DNA from 2 places in the Mycoplana ramosa genome. Region 2 is predicted to be linked to the other one. Evidence: predicted binding sites of a transcription regulator. Region 2 holds the regulator's gene; the other holds the start of a gene.

Region 1 (10,974 bases), on a different contig from region 2:
CCGGAAGGCTCGAAGGCTCCCATCGTCCACGCCCGATGCGACGGCAGCCGGTGAAATCCGAAGCGCGGGTAGAAGTCTGTCACCGACGAATTGGCGAACAACAATACCGGCAACCGAAGCGTATCGGCCGACGCGAGAACGCGCTGCATCAGCGCGCCGGCATAGCCCCTGCCCTGTCGGTCGGCGCGTGTTGCGACCGCACCCAGTTGCAGCCCGGGCATGGCTTCCGCGGATCCCTTTCCGCCGCCGCCGCGAAGCACGAGTTGCATGGCTGACGCCGACCGTGGACACGATCTGGTCGTTCTCCAGCAGCGCCATCACGCTGTAGCCGCCACCCCAGCCACCCGCTGCCGCCCAGCGCTGGAAATCGATGTCGCCGAACGCGTCGGCGACATGACGAAAGAACGGCTCATGCCAGCGCGTATCGTGGCAACCTATTTCGATGATCTCGCCGGTCATTTAGCTCGCCCTGGTTCCCATTGCCGCTTGCGGTCCCGCTCATGTCGCAAATCCATAGGCGGCCCGGCAAAATCGTCAAGCCGCGGCAGACAGCCGTTCCCCGGCAATACGATAGGAGATCGCCTCGGCGAGATGGATACGGCCGACACTGTCCTTTCCGTCGAGGTCGGCCAGGGTGCGGGCGACCTTGAGCACGCGATGGTAGCCGCGGGCGGAAAACCGCAGCTTCTCCGCGGCATCCCGCAAAAGCTGCAGGCCGCCGGGGTCCGGCTCCGCGATGCGCTCGATCAACGCGGTGGAGGCTCGGGCGTTGGTCGAAACCTCCGGGCAGCCAAGCGCCACGAACCGATCGCGCTGGGCGTCCCGGGCCCGAGCGACGCGAGCCGCCACCGCCGCGCTCGACTCTGCCTGCATCGGCCGGATCAGATCGCTCGCCGAGACGGCCGGCACGTCGATGCGGATGTCGATGCGGTCCATCAGCGGACCGGAAATCCGCCCCTGGTAATCGGCCATGCAGCGCGGCCCGCGGGCGCAGACCTGCCCCGGCTCACCCGCCATGCCGCACCGGCAGGGGTTCATGGCCGCGACCAGTTGGATGGCCGCCGGATAGCTGACGCGGTGATTGGCCCGCGCGATCACGCATTCACCGGTCTCGAGCGGCTGGCGCAATGCATCCAGCACCTGCGGCGAGAACTCCGGGAACTCGTCGAGGAAGAGGATACCGTGATGGGCGAGCGAGGCTTCACCGGGCCGGGCGCGCAAACCGCCACCTATAAGAGCGGCCATCGTCGCCGAATGATGCGGTGCCCGATAGGGGCGGCGATCGGACAGCTTGCCGCCGGCGAGCTGGCCTGCGATCGAATGGATCATCGAGACTTCGAGCAGTTCGGCCGGTGCGAGCGGCGGCAGGATCGACGGCAGGCGGGCGGCCAGCATCGACTTGCCGGAGCCGGGCGGCCCGACCATCAGGAGGTTGTGCCCGCCGGCCGCGGCCACCTCGAGCGCCCGCTTGGCGCTCTCCTGTCCCTTGATGTCGGCGAGATCGGGCAGATTGGCGGGGGCGGCGCGAATGGCGGGCTCGGGACGGGCGAGCACCTGGGTGCCACGAAAATGGTTGGCGAGCGCAATCAGGCTGCGCGGCGCCAGAATGTCGATCTCCGCGCCGGCCCAGGCCGCCTCGGCCCCGCTGTCGGCCGGACAGATCAGGCCCTTGCCGAGCGCATTGGCGCCGATGGCCGCCGGCAAGGCGCCGGCGATCGCCGCGATCGTACCGTCGAGGTTGAGCTCGCCGATGACGACGTAACCCTCCAGCGCATCGGCCGGGATGGCGCCGAGCGCCGCCATCAGGCCGAGCGCGATCGGCAGATCGAAATGGCTGCCCTCCTTGGGCAGGTCCGCCGGCGCCAGATTGACCGTGACGCGCTTCGCAGGCAGGGAAAGACCGGAGGCGTGCAGCGCGGCCTGGACCCGTTCGCGGCTCTCGGCGACCGCCTTGTCCGGGAGCCCGACGATCTGCATTCCGATCTTCCCGGGCGCCACCATGACCTGGACCTCGACGGGAACGCCGTCGATGCCCTGAAACGCCACCGTACTGATCCGTGCCACCATGACTGTCCCCCTGGCCGCCCGGTCCCTTGTGCGGCATGCCGACAAATCTGGCACGGAAACCGGAATAGAGCAAGAACATTAAGGGAACGATTTTCAGCCTCTCCGTGCAATCCGATTGCATCAGGTTGCAAGGGGCGCCGTGACGAGAACAAGGCCCCAACCGTTGCCGTCCCTTCGGTGCGTACATCGGCAAATCATAGGGAGACCAGACCGACGTTCAGAGGTGTCGGGCAGAGTGGAACTGGAATTGCAGCGAACCGCAACGGGCCGCGTCCGCAATGCAACTGGCGGACGGAGGCGCCCAGCCCTGCCGGGGCGCCTTGAGGAAAGATCAGGCGCGCTTGCGCTCGATCGCGTCCCACAGCAGGGCGGCGACATCGGCGCCGCCGAATTTCCGCACCTCGCGGATGCCGGTCGGCGAGGTGACGTTGATCTCGGTCATGTAGTCGCCGATGACGTCGATGCCGACGAACAGGAAGCCGCGCTCGCGCAGCGACGGGCCGATCCGCCTGCAGATCTCGATCTCGCGGGCGGTCAGGTCGGTCGCCTCAGGCCGCCCGCCGGCATGCATGTTGGAGCGGGCGTCGTGTTCGGCGGGGACGCGGTTGATCGCACCGACCGGCTCGCCGTCGACGAGCAGGATGCGCTTGTCGCCCTTGCGCACGTCCGGCAGATAGGCCTGGGCGATGAACGGCTCGCGGAACATCTGCCCGAACATTTCGAGCAGCGAAGAGAGATTGCGGTCGTCGCGGGTCGAGTGGAAGACGCCGGCGCCGCCGTTGCCATAGAGGGGCTTGAGGATGATGTCGCCCATCTCCTCGCGGAAGCGGCGGATCTCGGCCGGGTCGCGGGTGATCAGCGTTGCCGGCATCAGGTCGGCGAATTCGGTGACGAAGATCTTCTCCGGCGAGTTGCGCACCCAGGCGGGATCGTTGACCACCAGCGTCTTCGGATGGATGCGCTCCAGCAGGTGGGTGGAGGTGATGTAGGCCATGTCGAAAGGCGGATCCTGACGCAACAGCACCACGTCCATCGTCGACAGGTCGACCCGCTCGGGTTCGCCCAGATCGTAGTGGTCACCCTTGACGTCGCGAAGCTGCATCGGCTCGACGTTGGCAAAGACCCGGCCGTCGCGAAGGCTGAGCTTGTCGGGCGTGTAGTGGAAGAGCTGGTAGCCGCGCGCCTGGGCTTCGAGGCTCATGGCGAAGGTGGAATCGCCGCTGATGTTGATGGTGGACACGTGGTCCATCTGGACCGCGACGTTCTTGATCTTTGCCATGGAATGTTTCCTCACGGATTGCCGCCCACATTTAGGCGTGCGACCCGGCAAACGCAACGGGCGGCGCCTGTACGCCGCCCGCCCGTAACTGCCACAACCGACCGCTCAGGCGGCCAGACCAGTCTGTGTCCGCCTGGCACGCATCATGTCACGCAGCCGCAACGCCGTGGCGATCGGGGCGGGAAACTGCTTGCGGCAGAAGGCGATCTTGCGAACGTAGGTGTCGACCCGCCACGTCGCCCAGGTCTTGCCGGCAAAATAGCCGATGTCGCCGGCGCGAAGCGTGCGTTCACTGCCGTCCTCGGCGGTGACATGCACCTCGCCCTCGAGGATCAGCACCGTCTCGTCCCAGCCGAAATACCAGCGAAAGGTGCCGGCCGTGCAATCCCAGATCGCCGTGGTCGACTGATCGTCATGGCCGCGCGAATGCAACGCGACACGGGCATGCGGTGCACCCGCCACGATCCAGGACGGCTCGATCGGCGCGTCCACCATCTCCAGCTCGTCCATGGAAGCGGCGACCAGCGGTCGCGACGGCGCCGTCGCAACCGGCAGGGTCTTGGCCGCCATGCCGATCACCCCCGCAAGCATCAATTTCCAGACCATTGCAACTCCGCACGATTGTTTCACGGCAACCATAGCGGGCGGAGGTAAGGGCGGAGTGCAGATGTTCGATCAAATTTTATCGATCGATGAGTCCGGGTTCGGTCTGCGGGGTCAGAACGCATCCGGCAGATGCCGCGGGATGCGCCACGGCCGCACCGCGATGATATCGTATCGCACGGATAGCCGGTGCGCATCGCGCTGGCGGGCGAGCCACAGGTCGCTGGCGGCGCGGATGCGGCGCTGGGCTGTTCCCGTCACTGCGAAGACAGCGCTCTCCTCGCTGCGCCGCGCCTTCACCTCGACGCAAATGACGAGGTCGCGCTTGCGGGCGATGATGTCGATCTCTCCGACCCTCGTGCGGTAGCGGAGGGCCAGCACGCGGTAGCCTTTGGCGAGCAGATAGAGGGCGGCCACGAATTCGGCCACATGACCGCGGCGAAAGGCCCTGCGGCGCAGCTTGCGTTCGGCCTCAGTCGCCATCGCCCGCCTTCATTGCGATCAGGCGCTGGTAGAGATCGCGGCGCGGCAGGCCCGTCTGGCGCGCCGCCTCCGTGGCGGCCTTGCCGGCCGGCATCTCCCGCGCGAGCGCGGCAAGCAGCGCATCCACATCGGCGATTTCGGGGACAGCCGGCTCGGTCGGCGGGCCGACCACCAGCACGATCTCGCCCTTGACCTGCGGATTTGCCGCGTAATGCGCGGCAAGTGCCGCGAGCGATCCCCTGCGGAATTCCTCGAACGTCTTGGTCAGTTCGCGGCAGACGGCAGCCTGCCTCTGATCGCCGAGCACCTCGGCGGCGGCGGCGAGCGTGGCGGCGATCCGATGCGGCGATTCGAAGAAGATCAAGGTCGCATCGACACGGGCGAACTCGCCGAGCCGATCGCGGCGCGCCTTGTCCTTTACCGGCAGGAAGCCGGCAAAGAGAAAGGCATCACTCGGCAGGCCGGATCCGACAAGGGCGGCCAGGGGCGCCGACGGGCCGGGAATGGGGACAACCTTGCAGCCGGCGGATAGCGCAAGCTGGCCGAGACGGTAGCCGGGATCGGATACCAGCGGCGTGCCGGCATCGGAGACGAGCGCCACCGACTTTCCCTGTTCGAGTGCGGCGACCAGCTTCGGGCCGACCTCGTCGGCATTGTGCTCGTGATAGGCGTAAGGGCGCGTGGGAATGCCGTAGCGATCCAGCAGCACGCGGCTGACGCGGGTATCCTCGCAGGCAAGTACGTCGGCGCCGGCCAGCGTCTCCAGCGCACGCAGCGTGATGTCGCCCAGATTGCCGATCGGCGTCGCCACCAGATAAAGCGCCGCCTCGAGCGGACGCGCCGGGACGGTCACCCCGTGGAGACGATAACTGCGGACACCGGAGGCGCCCCCCTTGTGCGGCTCTTCCTGCATCTGAAGCGTGCGTTCCTGCTGTCTTCCGGCGCAAATTGCGGATCCCGTCTCCTTATGGGCGAGGCCGGAGCGCGCGGCAAGCCCGCTTGGTTCGCACGCGGCATCGGTTTCCACCGCGACGATCGCCGAGCCTCTTGCATTTGCACACGAAAATCTGCCAATTTGCCCGTCCACATCCTTCCGGCGCCAGCCGGCAGCATAAAAGACGTCGCGCCGGCAAGCCGGCGGGCAGGGTCGAAAGCGGTACGTCCATGCGCATCACCATCGAACGGTCCAACCTTCTGAAATCGCTGAACCACGTCCATCGCGTGGTCGAGCGGCGCAACACGATCCCGATCCTCTCCAACGTGCTCTTGCGCGCAGACGGGGGGAGCCTCGAGATGAAGGCAACCGACCTGGACCTCGAGGTCACCGAGGCAACGCCGGCGCAGATCGAGCAGGCCGGCGCCACCACCGTTCCCGCGCACCTGCTTTACGACATCGTCCGCAAGCTGCCGGACGGTTCGGAAGTGCTGCTGGCAAACACGCCGGATGGCGCGGCGATGACCGTCGCTTCCGGCCGCTCCAAGTTCTCGCTGCAGTGCCTGCCGCAGTCCGATTTCCCCGACCTGACCGCCGGCAGCTTCAGCCACACCTTCCGGCTGAAGGCCTCCGACCTGAAGATGCTGATCGACCGCACGCAGTTTGCGATCTCGACGGAAGAGACGCGCTACTACCTGAACGGCATCTTCATCCACACGATCGAAAACGCCGGCCAACTGAAGCTGCGGGCCGTTGCCACCGACGGTCACCGTCTGGCGCGCGCCGATGTCGAGGCGCCATCCGGTTCCGAGGGCATGCCGGGCATCATCATCCCGCGCAAGACCGTCGGCGAGTTGCAGAAGCTGGTCGACAATCCGGATCTGGTCGTGACCGTCGAGGTGTCGGATGCGAAGATCCGCTTCACCATCGGCTCGGTCGTGCTGACCTCGAAGCTGATCGACGGGACCTTTCCGGACTACCAGCGCGTCATTCCGACAAGCAACGAGAAGGAACTGCGGATCGATTGCCAGTCCTTCGCCCAGGCGGTGGACCGGGTTTCGACCATCTCGTCCGAGCGCGGCCGCGCGGTCAAGCTGTCGCTCGCCGAAGGCCAGATGACGCTGACCGTCAACAATCCGGATTCGGGCAGCGCCACCGAAGAGGTGGCGGTCGGGTATGACAGCGATCCGCTGGAGATCGGCTTCAACGCGAAATACCTGCTCGACATCACCGCCCAGCTTTCCGGCGAGGAAGCGGTGTTTCTGCTGGCGGATCCCGGTTCGCCGACGCTGGTGCGCGATCTCGCCGGTGACGATGCGCTGTACGTGCTGATGCCAATGCGCGTCTGATCCGCGCGTTCGGAACGCAGCTGCGTCCAGCCGGTTTATTCCACGCCGCGGCCGACCCGTCGGGCTTCGACCGAAGCAGCCGACGGCACCGTATTGCGCTCGTTTGTGCTCACACGGTCTATTCGCTGTTGGGATTTCATCGCCGACTTCGTCTACGGCCGCCTGCATGGCTCGCAGAAGCTCTGTGTCCGCTGGCCCGATAGCGTGCGCGGATGGTGACGGGGCCGCACGATGCAGCTGTTGCCGGCGACGGCGCCGCGCAATCGCGCATGCGACGTGTCTGCCTCCTTCGACAATACGAATGCTCATGCGCTGTCGCTAGCCAGGCGACTGGGATCTACCGGTCCGGTCGTACAGAATCCGTGGGCGCGGAACCCGAAACGGTCGCAAGCTGACTTGTTTTTGCCGCAACCGGAAACAAATACTTTCGAATCACACGGAAGACGCTTAGGTAGCAGCCATCAGGTCGGGGGAGTGGACATGAATTTGCGCGGGAAGGTCAAGGAACGGCTTGGCAGGAAATTCGACGAGGAGATCCGCTTCTTCAAGGGCTGGATCAGCAACACTCGCGCCGTCGGCTCGATCATACCGACCTCGTCGGTGACGGCGCGCCGGATGGCGAGCGTCATCAATCCGGCCTCCGGCCTTCCCGTCCTTGAGCTCGGCCCGGGCACGGGCGCCATCACCAAGGCGATTCTCGAGACCGGGCTCGCACCCGACAAGGTCGTCTCGATCGAATACTCGACGGAATTCTACACCCATCTGCTCGAGCGTTTCGAGGGGGTGCAGTTCATCAACGGCGACGCCTTCGACCTTGATACCACGCTCGCTGCACTGAGAGACCAGCAGTTCGACAGCGTCATCTCAGCCGTGCCGCTGCTGAACTTCCCGACGCATCGCCGCGTCGCGCTAATCGAAGACCTCCTCAGCCGCATCCCGGTGGGGCGGCCGGTGGTGCAGATCTCCTACGGACCCGTCTCCCCGGTCCCCGCCATGCCCGGCCGCTACCAGATCAGCCACCTCGATTTCGTCGTCCGCAACATTCCGCCGGCGCAGCTCTGGACCTATCGCCGGACGCACTGACGCCCGGGTTCACGACAGCCGGGCGGCGGCGGCAATCTTTTCGCCTTCCGGCTTGCGGATCCAACCGTCACATGCGACTGGACGGCCATGGAGTTGTGGAAAGGCATGTCATCATGAACGCACGCGAACGGCTGATCGTCGGGCTGGACGTCCCGACCGTCACCGAGGCCGAGGCCAAGGTCCGCACGCTCGGGGACAGCGTGCTGTTCTACAAGATCGGCTATCAGCTCGCCTTCGCCGGCGGGCTGGAGTTTGCCCGCGACCTGGCCAAGGACGGCAAGAAGGTCTTCCTCGACATGAAGCTGCTCGACATCGACAACACGGTGGTGAAGGGCGTCGAAAACATCGCCAAGATGGGCATGTCGATGCTGACGCTGCACGCCTATCCGAAAGCGATGCGGGCGGCCGTGGAGGCCGCCAGGGGCTCCGATCTATGCCTGCTGGGCGTTACCGTGCTGACGTCAATGGACGCGCAGGATCTCACCGAGGCGGGCTACGACTGCTCCCCGCAGGCGTTGGTTCTACGCCGCGCCGACCAGGCGCGCGCAGCCGGCATGGGCGGCATCGTCTGCTCGGCCGAGGAAGCCTCCGCAGTGCGAAAGATCGTCGGCTCAGACATGGCGATCGTCACACCGGGCATTCGACCCGCAGGCGCCGACAAGGGGGACCAGAAGCGGGTCATGACGCCGGCGGAAGCGCTGAGGGCCGGATCGAGCCACCTGGTCGTCGCGCGCCCGATCGTCAATGCCGCAGATCCGCGCGCCGCTGCCGAGGCGATCCTCGCCGAAATGGCCGGTGCGCTCGGCACATAATTCGACAAAATTAGGAGGAGGAAAACATGGCCAAGGGATACTGGATCGCGCGCGTCGATGTTCGCGATGCCGAACGCTACAAGGATTATGTCGCGGCGGCAAAGCCCGCTTTCGAAAAGTATGGTGCAAACTTCCTTGCCCGCGGCGGCACTTTCCAGAAACTGGAAGGCCAACCACGGGCCCGTAACGTGGTGATCGAGTTCCCGTCCCTCCAGGCAGCGATCGACTGCTACAACTCGCCTGAATACCAGGTCGCCGCAGCCATCCGCCAGGAAGTCGCCGACGCCGAGATGGTGGTGGTCGAGGGGGTCTGAAACCCCGCGCGGGACAACGCCGGATGAAGCCGGCAGGTGTGTGCAGACAAGCCTTCACCTGCCGGTTTCTTTGGGATATGTAGGCCGCACCCACCTCGCCTATTCCAGGAGCTTCCCGCATGACACTCTCCAACCTTCCGCCGCAGGTCACCGTGTTCGGTGGTTCCGGATTCGTCGGGCGTCATGTGGTGCGAGCGCTGGCAAAACGGGGTTACCGTATCCGTGTCGCCGTGCGGCGGCCGGACCTGGCGGGCTTTTTGCAGCCGATCGGCGGCCTCGGCCAGATCTCCTTCGTGCAGGCGAACCTGCGCAATCGCGCCTCGATCGAACGCGCGGTGCAGGATGCGGACCACGTCGTCAACTGCGTCGGGATCCTCTTCGAGAGCGGACGCAACCGCTTCGACTCGGTTCAGGATTTCGGCGCCCGCGCGGTGGCGGAAGCCGCCCGTGCCCGCGGCGCCACGCTGACGCACATCTCGGCCATCGGGGCAGATGCGAATTCGGCCTCGAGCTACGCACGCTCCAAGGGGCGCGGGGAGCTCGGCATCCGCCAGGTGATGCCCGATGCCGTCATCCTGCGCCCGTCGATCATCTTCGGGCCGGAGGACGGGTTCTTCAACAAGTTTGCCGACATGTCGCGCTTCGCGCCTGCTTTGCCGCTGGTCGGCGGCGGCCACACCAAGTTCCAGCCGGTCTACGTCACGGACGTCGCCGAAGCCGTGGCGCTGTCGGTCGACGGCAAGGCGGCGAAGGGCACGACCTACGAACTCGGCGGTCCGGAAGTGCTGACCTTCCGCCAGTGTCTGGAACTGATGCTGCAGGTCATCGACCGCAAGCGGCCGATGGTCTCCATTCCCTTCGGCATTGCCTCGATGATCGGCTCGCTCTCCTCGCTCATCCCCTTCATCACGCCGCCGCTGACCGCCGACCAGGTGAAGCTGCTGCGGTCGGACAACATCGTGTCCGACGAGGCGAAGAAGGAGGGCCGCACGATCCAGTCGCTCGGGATTACGCCCGCGCTCGCCGAAGCCATCCTGCCCTCTTATCTCATTCGCTACCGCCCAAAGGGGCAGTTCACCCGCGGGACCCTGTAGCGCGGCGTATACGGCACCGGGAAGGCATCGGGCAGGCACACCGTTCTCCCCTTCTTCGGGGCCCCTCTTCATCTGGCCGCTGCCCTGTCTTATGCCCCGACGGCCGAACGTTGCAGTTCTGCCGCAGTAAAAAAGTCCGTACTCTATTTACGTGACATTCAGCATATTGGCTTATTGATGTTTCGCAGGGCGGCGCATACACACCGCCTCGCGTGACGGGCCAGTGGGCAGAGCCGGCGCGGATCTCTCCTTTAAGGACCTCTTCGACATGGGCAAGGCAATTGCACTCTTCTTCGGCTGCGCAGCATTGGTGATCCTGGCCGGCTCCTTCATGGCCCCGACAACAGTGTCTGCCGGCAAGCATGGCTGCGCGCCCGCCTATGGCGTCGATCCCTGCACGACCGCTTCGATCGGTCGCTGAGCCGGAACGACAAAAGCCGGACGATCGCGCCCGGCTTCTTCTTCATATTCCCGCAAGAATGGGTCCGGCTTCAGGACCCGCCCTACCCCCAAAGCGCCAGGCCGATCAATCCGGCCACCCCCACGACGATCCGCCAGATCGCGAATGGTGCGAAGCCGCGCCGCGAGACGAAGTCGAGCAGCGACCGGACAACCAGCAACGCTGCGAAGAATGCAGCGACGAAGCCGACCACGATCAGCATCCCATCGTCAAAGCTCAGCGCATCCCTGTTCTTGTAGAGGTCGAGCGTGAAGGCCCCGAGCATGGTCGGCATGGCGAGGAAGAACGAAAATTCCGCCGCCGAGCGCTTGTCGGCTCCCATCAGGAGCGCACCGGCGATCGTCGCGCCCGAGCGCGAGGTTCCCGGCACCATGGCCAGGCACTGGAACAGGCCGATCTTGAGCGCCAGCGACGGCGGATAATCCATGATGTCCTTGTAGCGCGGCTTCAGCGGCAGCCGATCGATCGCATAAAGTATGACGCCGCCGACAATCAG
Region 2 (10,974 bases):
CCTGCAGCTTGCCGACATGGACGGTGATCGTGTCGAAGAACACCTCCGGCTCGACCGTGTAGCCGAGCTTCTCCAGTCCCATGGCGAGGCGGACGGTCTTCTGGTGCACGCTCTGCGAGATCGCCTTGATGCCCTGCGGGCCGTGGAAGACCGCATACATCGAGGCCATGACGGCGAGCAGCACCTGGGCGGTGCAGATGTTCGACGTCGCCTTCTCGCGGCGGATGTGCTGCTCGCGCGTCTGCAGCGACAGGCGATAGGCGCGGTTGCCGCGGGCATCGACGGAGACGCCGACGAGGCGGCCGGGCATGTTGCGCTTGTAGGCGTCCTTGACGGCCATGTAGGCGGCGTGCGGCCCGCCGTAGCCGACCGGAACGCCGAAGCGCTGGGTCGTGCCAATGGCGATGTCGGCATCCATGTCGCCCGGAGACTTCAGCAGCGCCAGAGCGAGCGGATCAGCGGCCACGACGGCGATCGCACCGGCGGCATGCAGCGAGGCGATGACGTCGGTGAAGTCGTGCACGTGGCCGTAGGTGCCCGGATACTGGAAGATTGCGCCGAAGACCTCGGACGGGACCAGATCCTTGAACGGGTTGCCGACCTTGATCGACCATCCGAGCGGTTCGGAACGGGTCTTCAGCAGCGCGATCGTTTGCGGGTGGCAGTTCTCGTCGACGAAGAAGGTCGTCGCCTTGGAGGTCGAGACGCGCTCAGCCATGGCCATCGCCTCGGCGGCGGCGGTCGCCTCGTCGAGCAGCGAGGCGTTGGCGATGTCGAGACCGGTCAGGTCGCAGACCATGGTCTGGTAGTTGAGCAGCGCCTCCAGCCGGCCCTGGCTGATCTCCGGCTGGTAGGGCGTGTAGGCCGTGTACCAGGCCGGGTTTTCCAGGATGTTGCGCTGGATGACCGGGGGCGTGATCGTGCCGTAGTAGCCCTGGCCGATCAGCGAAACGAGCTTCTGGTTCTTGTTCGCGGTCTCGCGCAGCTTGTCGAGCGCCTCGCGCTCGGTCATCGGCGCGCCCCATTCGAGCGGCTTCTGCTGGCGGATCGACGACGGCACGGTGTCGTCGATCAGCGCGTCGAGGCTGTCATAACCCACGACCTTCAGCATCTCCTCCATCTCCTTCGGAGAGGGGCCGATATGGCGACGGTTGGCGAAGTCGTAGGGCTGGTAATCGGTGAAGGTAAAATCCTTGGGCAGGTTCATCAGCCGACGAGCTCCTTGTAGGCCGCCTCGTCAAGCAGATCATCGGCGTCGGCCTTGTTGGCGAGCTTCATCTTGAAGAACCAGCCGGCGCCCTGCGGGTCGCTGTTGACGAGGGACGGGTCGTCGACGATCGCCTGGTTGGTCTCCAGGCATTCACCATCAAGCGGGGCGTAGACATCGGATGCGGCCTTCACGGATTCGACTGTCGCCGCGTCGCCGCCCTTGGAGAAGGACGTTCCGACGGCCGGCAGCTCGACGAACACGAGGTCGCCGAGCTGTTCGGCCGCATGAGTGGTGATACCGACGGTGGCGACGTCGCCGTCGATCTTCAGCCACTCGTGTTCTGCGGTAAATTTCAGCATGGGTGGGCCTTTCTGATCAGCGTTTGAAGGTGTTGGAGACAAAGGGTAGGGCGCTCACGGAGACTGGCAGGAACTTGCCGCGCACTTCTGCAAACAGATCCGTGCCGGGTGCTGCGAGCGCGGTCGCGACGTATCCCATGGCGACGGGGTTCTGCACCGTCGGGCCGAACCCGCCGGAGGTGACGTGGCCGACCTCGGTTTTGCCATCGGCATCGGCGTAGAGCCTTGCCGGCGGACGAACGGGTGCCTTGCCGTCGATCTTGAGGCCGACGCGGCGCCGCGCGGTGGTCTTTTCCAGCTGATCGAGGATGACATCGGCACCCGGGAACCCGCCGGCACGGTCGCCGCCGCGGCGGCGCACCTTCTGGATCGCCCATCCAAGCCCCGCTTCAGCCGGTGTCGTGGTGGTGTCGATATCGTTGCCGTAGAGACAGAGGCCAGCCTCGAGGCGCAGCGAGTCACGAGCGCCGAGGCCGATCGGCTGGACGTCCGGGTGATCAAGCAGCCGGCGGCAGACCGTTTCCGCCTGCGCGGCCGGGATGGAAATCTCGAAGCCGTCCTCACCCGTATAGCCGGCGCGGGAGACGATGCATTCGGCGTCGTGAAGATCGCAACTGCGCACGTCCATGAATCGCATGTCGGCAATGTCGGCCCAGAATTCGGCGAGCACCGTTTCGGCACGCGGCCCCTGCAGGGCGATCAGGGCCCGGTCCGTCAGCATGGTGACGTCGCAAGTATCGCCCAGATGCTTTTGCAGATGCGCGAAATCGGCGTCCTTGCAGGCGGCGTTGACGACAAGGAACAGATGATCACCGCGATTGGTGATCATCAGATCGTCGAGGATGCCGCCGGCGTCGTTGGTGAAAAGCGCATAGCGCTGGCGGCCCTCGGCAATGCCGAGCACATCGACCGGCACGAGCGCCTCCAGCGCGCGGGCCGCGTCGGCATTGTCGCCGGAGCGGGCGCGAATGACGATCTGTCCCATATGCGAGACGTCGAACAGGCCTGCGGCAGTGCGCGTATGAAGGTGTTCCTTCATGACGCCTGCGGGAAACTGCACCGGCATCTCATAGCCCGCATATGGCACCATGCGGGCACCGAGCGAGACATTGAGATCGTACAACGGGGTTTTCTTCAGCTCAGACGTACCGTCCAAAAGGCGCCCTCCAGTCTGTTGGCGTGCGCTTGCACGCCGGCTCATCCTACGGCGCCTGCGCGCCGCTCTTCAGAGCCCCCTCTGTCCCTTCGCCTGAGATTGTTATCCCTTCGGCGGGCGTGTGAACGCCTCTCTCCAGAGTCCTGTCGGCACCTTGCTGGTCCTTTTGCCTGAGAGTTTCCGGGGCGGTTGCTCCTTCGGCACCGGCCATACCCGTTTGGGTGGCCGGTTTCTCCCAGCGAGGTCATGCCACATAAGAGCGTCGGCGCAATTTTGGCAAGAGCGTTGCGTCGCCGCGGAGCAAATATTTGTCGTCCTCGCTCGCGTGGCGGAAACTGGCCCCGAAAAGGGAGCCGCGCTACGTGATGGTTCTCAAATCGCGGACGGCGCGTGGTGCAGGCGGATGGGTCCTGGCAAAAATGTCTGGGCGAAGGGGGGCGGCCCGGGTGTTGCCGCCAAAACAAAACCCGCCGAAAGACATCGGCGGGTTTGTAATGGAGCAAGTCCGGTCTTGGGACCGGTCTGCATCAGTCGCTCGATCAGCGCTTTGAAACGGGTACATAGTCCCGCTTGGGGGCCCCGATATAGAGCTGGCGCGGACGGCCGATGCGCTGTTCCGGATCCTCGATCATCTCGTTCCACTGGGCGATCCAGCCGACGGTGCGGGCCAGTGCGAACAGCACGGTGAACATCGTGGTGGGGAAGCCGAGTGCCTTGAGCGTGATGCCGGAATAGAAATCGATATTCGGGTAGAGCTTCTTTTCGATGAAGTATTCATCGGTGAGCGCGATACGCTCGAGCTCCATCGCGACTTCGAGCATCGGATCGTCCTTGATGCCGAGTTCGCCGAGAACCTCGTGCGTCGTCTTCTGCATGATGCGGGCGCGCGGGTCGTAGTTCTTGTAGACGCGATGGCCGAAGCCCATCAGACGGAACGGATCGTTCTTGTCCTTGGCACGCGCGACGAACTCCGGAATGCGATCGGCCGTGCCGATCTCCGCGAGCATGTTCAGCGCTGCCTCGTTCGCGCCGCCGTGTGCCGGGCCCCAGAGGCAGGCGATGCCGGCTGCGATGCAGGCAAACGGATTGGCGCCCGACGAGCCGGCGAGGCGTACGGTCGAGGTCGACGCGTTCTGCTCGTGGTCGGCGTGCAGGATGAAGATGCGATCCATCGCCCGCGACAGGACCGGATTGACGGTATACTCTTCGCAGGGCACGGCAAAGCACATGCGCAGGAAGTTCGACGCATAGTCGAGGTCGTTCTTCGGGTAAACGAACGGCTGGCCGATGTGATACTTGTAGGCCATCGCCGCGATCGTCGGCATCTTGGCGATCATGCGCAGCGATGCAACCATGCGCTGGTGCGGATCGGTGATGTCGGTGGAGTCGTGGTAGAAGGCCGACAGCGCACCGACACAACCACACATCACCGCCATCGGATGGGCGTCGCGGCGGAAGCCGGTGAAGAAGCGCGACATCTGCTCATGCACCATCGTGTGGTGGGTGACGCGATAGTCGAAGTCGTCCTTCTGCGCCTTGGTCGGCAGTTCGCCGTAGAGAAGCAGGTAGCACACTTCCAGAAAATCGCCGTGCTCCGCCAGTTGCTCGATCGGGTAGCCGCGATGCAGGAGAACGCCCTCATCACCGTCGATGTAGGTGATCTTGGACTCGCACGAGGCCGTCGAGGTGAAGCCCGGGTCATAGGTGAAAGTGCCGGTCTGCTTGTAGAGCGTGCCGATGTCGATCACCGACGGACCGATCGATCCGGATCGCAATGGCAACTCCACTTTCTTGTCACTGACAGTGACTTCCGCGCTCTTTCCCGTCATGAGGATCTCCATCTGCTGGTGTGGCACAGGCAGTGCCTGTCGTGGCCGTGCCGCTTTGCTAGCCCAAAATCGCATCGTCGTGCCCGGCAAGACGAAGGCCGCATTTGTGCAATGCAAAAACAAACATTCCGGCATCGCAATATCTACTCTTCCTCGCCAGTTGCAAGCAACTTATGGGCGAGATTCGAGAATTATGGAGGGTGCATCCTTTCTCGGAAAGCGAGTGCATTGGTGCGGAATTTGCGATTGCAAAACAAAATCTGAAGTTGCATGATGCCGCTGGATATGGCTGGGGCAGGCGCCATGGGGGAGGGAAACGCTACCAAAGTCGCAATCCCGGCCGCCCACGCGGCCCGGAGCCTGCAGAGCCTGCAGACGGCAAGCCAGCCAACCGCAATCACGGGCGGTCGAACGGTCGTTTTCGCGGCGCGTCCGGGCGGTTTAAGGCGCTGGTTCGGCGCCCCCCTGGCGTCGGGATGGGCGGCAGCGTGGCAGTGCGAGCGAGACCACGGCAGCGTCTTCCTGTTCGTTCCCGTCTTTATCGGCGCAGGGGCATGGTGCTGGTACGCGCTCGCCCGTGATCCGCCGCTGGCGCCGCTGCTGATCGGTCTGATCGGCTGCGGGTTCACCGCGGTGGCCCTGCGCTATCGCCAACCCTTGCTGTCCGTTGTCGCGCACGCCGCATTCCTGCTGCTTCTCGGCATGACGCTGTCTGCGTTTGAGAGTTGGCGGGTTTCGACCGTCATGCTCGACCAACCGGTGACGACGACGATCAAGGGACAGGTGCTGTCGAGCGAGGCCGACGATCGCGGTCGCATGCGCTACCGGGTGGCGCTGCTGTCGACCGACGGCCCGACCCTGCGGCGGCCACCTGGCCATATCAGTCTGCTGGCGCGCAGCCCCCACGTGCCGGTGCCGATCGGCAGCGGGATCGTCGGACGTGCGCGGCTGAACCCACCGTCCGGACCGGCGCTGCCGGGTCTCAACGACTTTGCATTCGACGCCTATTTCGCCGGGACAGGCGCCATCGGCTACTTTTACGGCAAACCGACGGCGACGGAGCTGAACCCGTCGGCGCGAGGCGAGACCGTATCCGCGGCAGCAATCCGAATGGTAGCCGAATGGAGGAGTGCCGTCACGCAACACATCCGCGGCCGCATCGGCGGCGATGCCGGCGCCATTTCCGCCGCCCTGATCACGGCAGAACAGCGCGGCATCAGCCCGGAAACGGTGGAGGCTTTGCGGCAATCGGGCCTCGCTCACGTTCTGGCGATTTCAGGGCTCAACATGGCCCTTGCGGCGGGCACCTTTCTGGTCGGCGCCCGTCTGCTGCTGGCACTGGTCCCGGGGGCAGCCGAGCAGTTCCCGGTGAAGAAGATCGCAGCCGTCGGCGGATTGATCACGGTCACGCTCTACATCATGATTTCCGGCGGCGCGGTTTCGGCAATCCGCTCGTGGCTCATGATCGTCGTCATGCTGTTCGCTGTCTTATTCGACCGCACCGCCATCAGCCTGCGCAACGTTGCGCTCTCGGCCTTGATCATTCTGGCAGTGACCCCGTCGGCGGTCACCGGTCCCGGCTTCCAGATGTCCTACGCGGCAACCCTGGGCCTCGTCGCGGGCTATGGTGCCTGGCGCGACTGGTCCGCGCGACGCCCGCGGTGGATCGGTGACCGGTCACGGGTCCTGTCGGTTGCATCCGCGCTTGTCGGTGGAATTCTGCTGTCGTCTCTGATCGGCGGGGTCGCGACGCTCGTCTATTCCATCGGGCACTTCCATCGAATCCCGGCCTATGGCCTCGCCGGAAACCTTCTTGCGATGCCGATCATATCGTTCCTCGTCATGCCGATGGCCGTCATCGCCATGCTGCTCATGCCGTTCGGACTGGACGGCATCCCGCTCGCGATCATGGGACGGGGCGTCGACTGGATCATCGCGATGGCCAATTGGGTTGCCGGCTGGGGCGGAGAGGTGGTCACCGGCCGATTGCCGCCGCTGGCTTTCACGCTTGTCGCGGCTGGAGGCGGGCTGGTCTGCCTGTTTCGCACCCGTTTCGCAACCATCGGTCTCTTACCACTCGTCTTCGGCGTGGCTGTCGTCGCCGTCCGCCCCTCGGATGTGCCGCCCGAGGTTCTCGTGTCGAAGGACGGCCGGCTCGTGGCGCTCGTCATGCCCGGAGAAGCCGCCACGAACCGGTCGCGGCCGCCCGATTTCATCTACGATCAATGGCGTCGTGCCCTTCGCCTTGGTACCCATCGATCGCCAATGTTCCTCACCGATGGCGATGCCGCGCAATGGCGGACGGCGACTGGAAGTGGCGCGGGCACCCATCGCTCGGAGGGCCTGGTTGGCCTGGCAGTGCCGAAAGTCCGTCCGCAAGGACGGCAGCGCCGAGGCATGGATAGGGAGGTGGCGCCTGATCCTGTTGCGATCGCGCGGGCACGGGACGACATGGATTCTGCGTTCGCCGTAGCCGCCAACGACAAGCGGTTCGTTTGCCGCCGCAAGGAGTGGTGTGCCGGCACCGCGCCGTCCGGTTGGCGTGTCCTCGTGCTCGAGGATCCGGCCCTTCTCGGGGCCGCCTGCGACCGTGCCGATCTCGTGGTCATATCACGCTACATTCGGATGGAAACCTGCCGTTCCGGCGCGAAACTCGTTTCGGCACGCAGCCTGCGTCGCACCGGGGCCCTCGAGATAACACCGCGGCCTGCCGATCGGCCTGCCGATTGGACCGGCCGATTACGCTACAGCGTTCGCAACGCCGTCACGACGCATCACCGCCCCTGGAGCCGACACCGCCTGTACGACTGGCGGACGAACACCTTCTTCGATTCAGAAAATGCAGTCAGTGATAACGGCGAATGAGGCCGACGAGCTTGCCCTGAATTTTCACTCGGTCGGGGCCGAAGATGCGGGTCTCGTAGGCGGGATTGGCGGCTTCCAAAGCAATGGAGGCGCCCTTGCGGCGGAAGCGCTTCAGTGTCGCCTCCTCGTCGTCGACGAGGGCCACGACGATCTCTCCCGGGTTGGCGGAGTTCGTGTTGCGGATGATGACGGTATCTCCATCCAGGATCCCGGCCTCGATCATCGAGTCGCCCTTGACTTCCAGCGCATAGTGCTCACCAGCACCGAGCATCTCCATTGGAACGGAGATGTCATGGGTGTTGTTCTGGATTGCCGAGATCGGCACGCCGGCGGCGATGCGCCCCATGACCGGAACCGAAACCGACCCATCCGCCACGGCGGCGGCCGGCCTGGCCGGGGAGGGCGCTGGCATTGGCTTGCCAAGGCTTCCTTCGATCACCGATGGCGAAAAACCGCGCCGCGCCTTCAGGCTGGGCGAATAGGCTTCGGGCAGCTTGATCACCTCGAGTGCGCGTGCCCGATTGGGCAACCGACGGATGAAGCCGCGCTCCTCGAGCGCGGTAATCAGCCGGTGAATGCCCGATTTCGAGGCGAGGTCGAGGGCATCCTTCATCTCATCGAATGACGGCGGAATGCCGGTCTCCTTCATCCGCTCGTGGATGAACAGCAGCAGTTCCTGTTGTTTGCGGGTCAGCATGGCTCGTCACCCAGAATCGTGAAACAAATCCAGAACGGACACTATCTGTTCCACATGTGTTCCGCAAGGGGCAAATTTCAATCAAAGGTACAGCGGCTCGTGTGAGACTGTCGGCCGCGAGGCCGGCGGCAGCTTCCATGGTCGGGAAAAAGGCCCTATCGGGGACGAGGGGCCTTCTTCCCGGTTCAACTGCGACACGGTTTGCGCGCCGATTAGGGGCAGGCGGCGATGTAGCGACGCCCGTAGCGATCGCGGTAGTAACACCGACCGGGCTGTCCGGCCACGTTGCCGATGACGGCGCCGGAAACGCCGCCGATCGCGGCCCCGACGGCTGCGCCCCGAACGTCATTGGTGATGGCGCCGCCGATCACTGCACCGGTGGCTGCGCCGATGCCGGCCCCCCTCTCGGTTGGCGTGCAGCCGACCGCTGCGAGCCCGGCCAGAACGAGTATTAGGGAAATCTTGGTCATCTCCATTCCTTCCTGTCTCGTTGATTTTCTTGCCTGTCGATATCTTGTCCACCCCAACCAGCCGTCAAGTGTAATCCGGTTTTTCGTCCAGGTACAACCGGTCGTGGCGCATGCGCGTTCGGGCGAATGTTGCGATCGGACAGATACGATCATGCCGGTAGCGCCTTCAAGGCGGTCGGGGATCGGTCAGATCGGGTGACACGCTAGTGCGCGCTATAGGCACCATCCACGAGATGGTAGCTGCCCGTGATGAAGCTCGCCTCGTCCGAGAGCAGGAAACAGACGAGTGCTGCGACTTCTTCCGGTCGTCCCCGTCGCCCCATCGGCTGCAGCGACTCCATCCGACGGCTGCTCGCCAGTTGCGGATGCTCCGCCAGGAGCGGGGTATCGATCCAGCCGGGACCGACGGCGTTGATGCGGATCCCGAACTTGGCATATTCGATCGCCGCGACCTTGGTCAGTCCCGTGACACCGTGCTTTGCCGCCGTATAGGCCACAGTAAAGGGCAGACCGACGCAACCGAGCACGGAGGAAACGTTGACGATCGCGCCACCGCCCGACGCCATCATGGCGGAAATCTGATGCTTCATGCCGTAGAAGACCCCGTTCAGATTGACGTCCATCACCTTCTGCCAATCGTCGATGGGATAATCCCCACTGGGAAGCCGCGGTCCGTGAATACCGGCATTGTTCACCGCCAGATGCAAGCCGCCGCATCTTTCCACCGTGGTTTCGACCAGCATCCCGACCGCTTCGGCGTCGGTGACGTCCACCGCGACCGCATGGGCCTTGTCTCCATGCGCCCGACGGATCTCGGCGGCAACGCCCTGCGCGGCGTCATGGTCGACGTCGGCGAGGACAACCTCGGCGCCGCCGGCGGCCAGGCGCCGCGATATGGCGGCACCGATTCCCGAGCCAGCACCCGTCACGATCGCGACTTTTCCATCTAAGGCAAACGCCATCGCGTCCCATCCCTGTTTGACTGCCATGGCCAGTCGAGCAGAGGCCGCCCTTCGACGCAAGGGGATTCATCGGAAGCAGAACCGGCATGGTTGGCCGGCACTCTTTTTCTCCCTGGCTTCAATCAAAGGGAGAGACTTGGCCGAAGCGCGCCGCAATGGTATCCATAAAAAAGCAGGGGTTCGTCTGATCGCTAGCAGGTGCAAATGGACAGGAACTTCATGACGCGTCGGGGATTGGTGTTCCTGGGGCTGGGCCTGCTGGCCTCTGGATGCAGTTCGACCTTCGGATCGACGGGATACCCCTCCATGTCGACCTATCGCGTTGCCTCCCAATACCGCCGTCGTCAGGTCGCGTATGAGGGCAACGAGCCGCCCGGAACGATCGTCGTCAACACCTCGGAACGTTATCTCTACCTCGTCGAGGGCGGTGGGCAGGCGATACGTTATGGGGTCGCCGTGGGCGAGGAGGGGCTGACATTCAGGGGAGAGGCGACCGTCGGCCGCAAGGCGGAATGGCCCTCGTGGAGGCCGACGGACGACATGATTCGGCGTAAACCGCGGCTGGCGCAGTATGCGGGCGGCGTGGAGGGCGGTCCGCATAACCCGCTTGGGGCGGCCGCGCTCTATCTCTACCAGGGCAATCAGGACACCATGTACCGGCTGCATGGGACGAATGAACCGTGGTCGATCGGGCATGCGGTCTCAAATGGATGCGTGCGCTTGACGAACGAGGACATCATCGATCTCTACAGCCGCGCACCCGTGGGAACGCGCGTGAAGGTCATTTGACAATACATCCGGGAGGATTTGGCCAAAGGTCCATGTGTTTCCTGCCTTTGCGGCTATAAAAATCAAACCTTCCGCCAGTTTTGCGCGGCGGTTATTTCGAATGGCCGCCGTCAAGCATGCACATACGAGGCCCTTGTTCATTGAGGACACGGTCTACTGAACAACCGGAAGCGACGGTCCTTTCGCCAAGAGCCGTCGCTGGAAGCGGCATCGTACCCTGCAAGCGCGCGCAGGATAATCGACGATCACGGCTTGAAACAATTCGTTGATAAATCTGATCTTGCCAGCTCTTTGCAGTGATTAACTTTGTGTCGCTTCCGCACTATGCCTTTGTTGCTTTTGCGGTTATTAGTAGTAGCGTTGCCTTCGAAAACCTATTCCGTTCCAAGGAAAGGACATGTTGATGAGCAGACTTCTGATCGTGACAGTAGCAGTACTTTCCGTAGTCAGTCTGAGTGCCTGCGGCACAGTCGGCAAAGGCAAGGGCAAAGCCCCGCCACCAGTCGAGCAGCCGGCACCCGTATATAAGTGACAACCAGCTTAAAAAGGGGAAGTGCCTGGTGGCACTTCCCCTTTCTGCGCGCTCTCTCCAGCAGTGAATCCAGCGGCTGTTGCCGATAGCAGGCGAGGGTGCTTT

Evidence for each region. Region 2 encodes LexA, which represses DNA repair genes until DNA is damaged. Its sites were predicted from a motif close to TGTTCNNNNTGTGTTCNG; they were not measured.
Region 1: JNC62_RS15995 (YifB family Mg chelatase-like AAA ATPase) is a predicted target of LexA. The motif match lies at 2,139-2,156, and genes of this name have one in related genera.

The regions. Positions count from the first base shown of each region.
Region 1 covers NZ_JBHEEW010000012.1:113,942-124,915, forward strand. Annotated here, with positions in the region: gene JNC62_RS15990 (GNAT family N-acetyltransferase) at 1-269, opposite strand, end outside; gene JNC62_RS15995 (YifB family Mg chelatase-like AAA ATPase) at 535-2,067, opposite strand; gene gshB (glutathione synthase) at 2,399-3,346, opposite strand; gene JNC62_RS16005 (cupin domain-containing protein) at 3,452-3,952, opposite strand; gene JNC62_RS16010 (YraN family protein) at 4,064-4,432, opposite strand; gene rsmI (16S rRNA (cytidine(1402)-2'-O)-methyltransferase) at 4,422-5,345, opposite strand; gene dnaN (DNA polymerase III subunit beta) at 5,597-6,715, shown strand; gene pmtA (phospholipid N-methyltransferase PmtA) at 7,196-7,798, shown strand; partial or broken gene JNC62_RS16030 (histidine phosphatase family protein) at 7,814-7,915, shown strand; gene pyrF (orotidine-5'-phosphate decarboxylase) at 7,912-8,610, shown strand; gene JNC62_RS16040 (DUF1330 domain-containing protein) at 8,637-8,924, shown strand; gene JNC62_RS16045 (complex I NDUFA9 subunit family protein) at 9,044-10,018, shown strand; gene JNC62_RS16050 (metallophosphoesterase family protein) at 10,287-10,439, shown strand; gene JNC62_RS16055 (undecaprenyl-diphosphate phosphatase) at 10,522-10,974, opposite strand, start outside.
Region 2 covers NZ_JBHEEW010000006.1:117,113-128,086, forward strand. Annotated here, with positions in the region: gene gcvP (aminomethyl-transferring glycine dehydrogenase) at 1-1,207, opposite strand, end outside; gene gcvH (glycine cleavage system protein GcvH) at 1,207-1,569, opposite strand; gene gcvT (glycine cleavage system aminomethyltransferase GcvT) at 1,586-2,725, opposite strand; glycine riboswitch at 2,874-2,973, opposite strand; gene gltA (citrate synthase) at 3,265-4,554, opposite strand; gene JNC62_RS09450 (ComEC/Rec2 family competence protein) at 4,825-7,419, shown strand; gene lexA (transcriptional repressor LexA) at 7,400-8,116, opposite strand; gene JNC62_RS09460 (YMGG-like glycine zipper-containing protein) at 8,329-8,586, opposite strand; gene JNC62_RS09465 (SDR family NAD(P)-dependent oxidoreductase) at 8,790-9,548, opposite strand; gene JNC62_RS09470 (L,D-transpeptidase) at 9,753-10,337, shown strand; gene JNC62_RS09475 (ABC transporter) at 10,741-10,869, shown strand.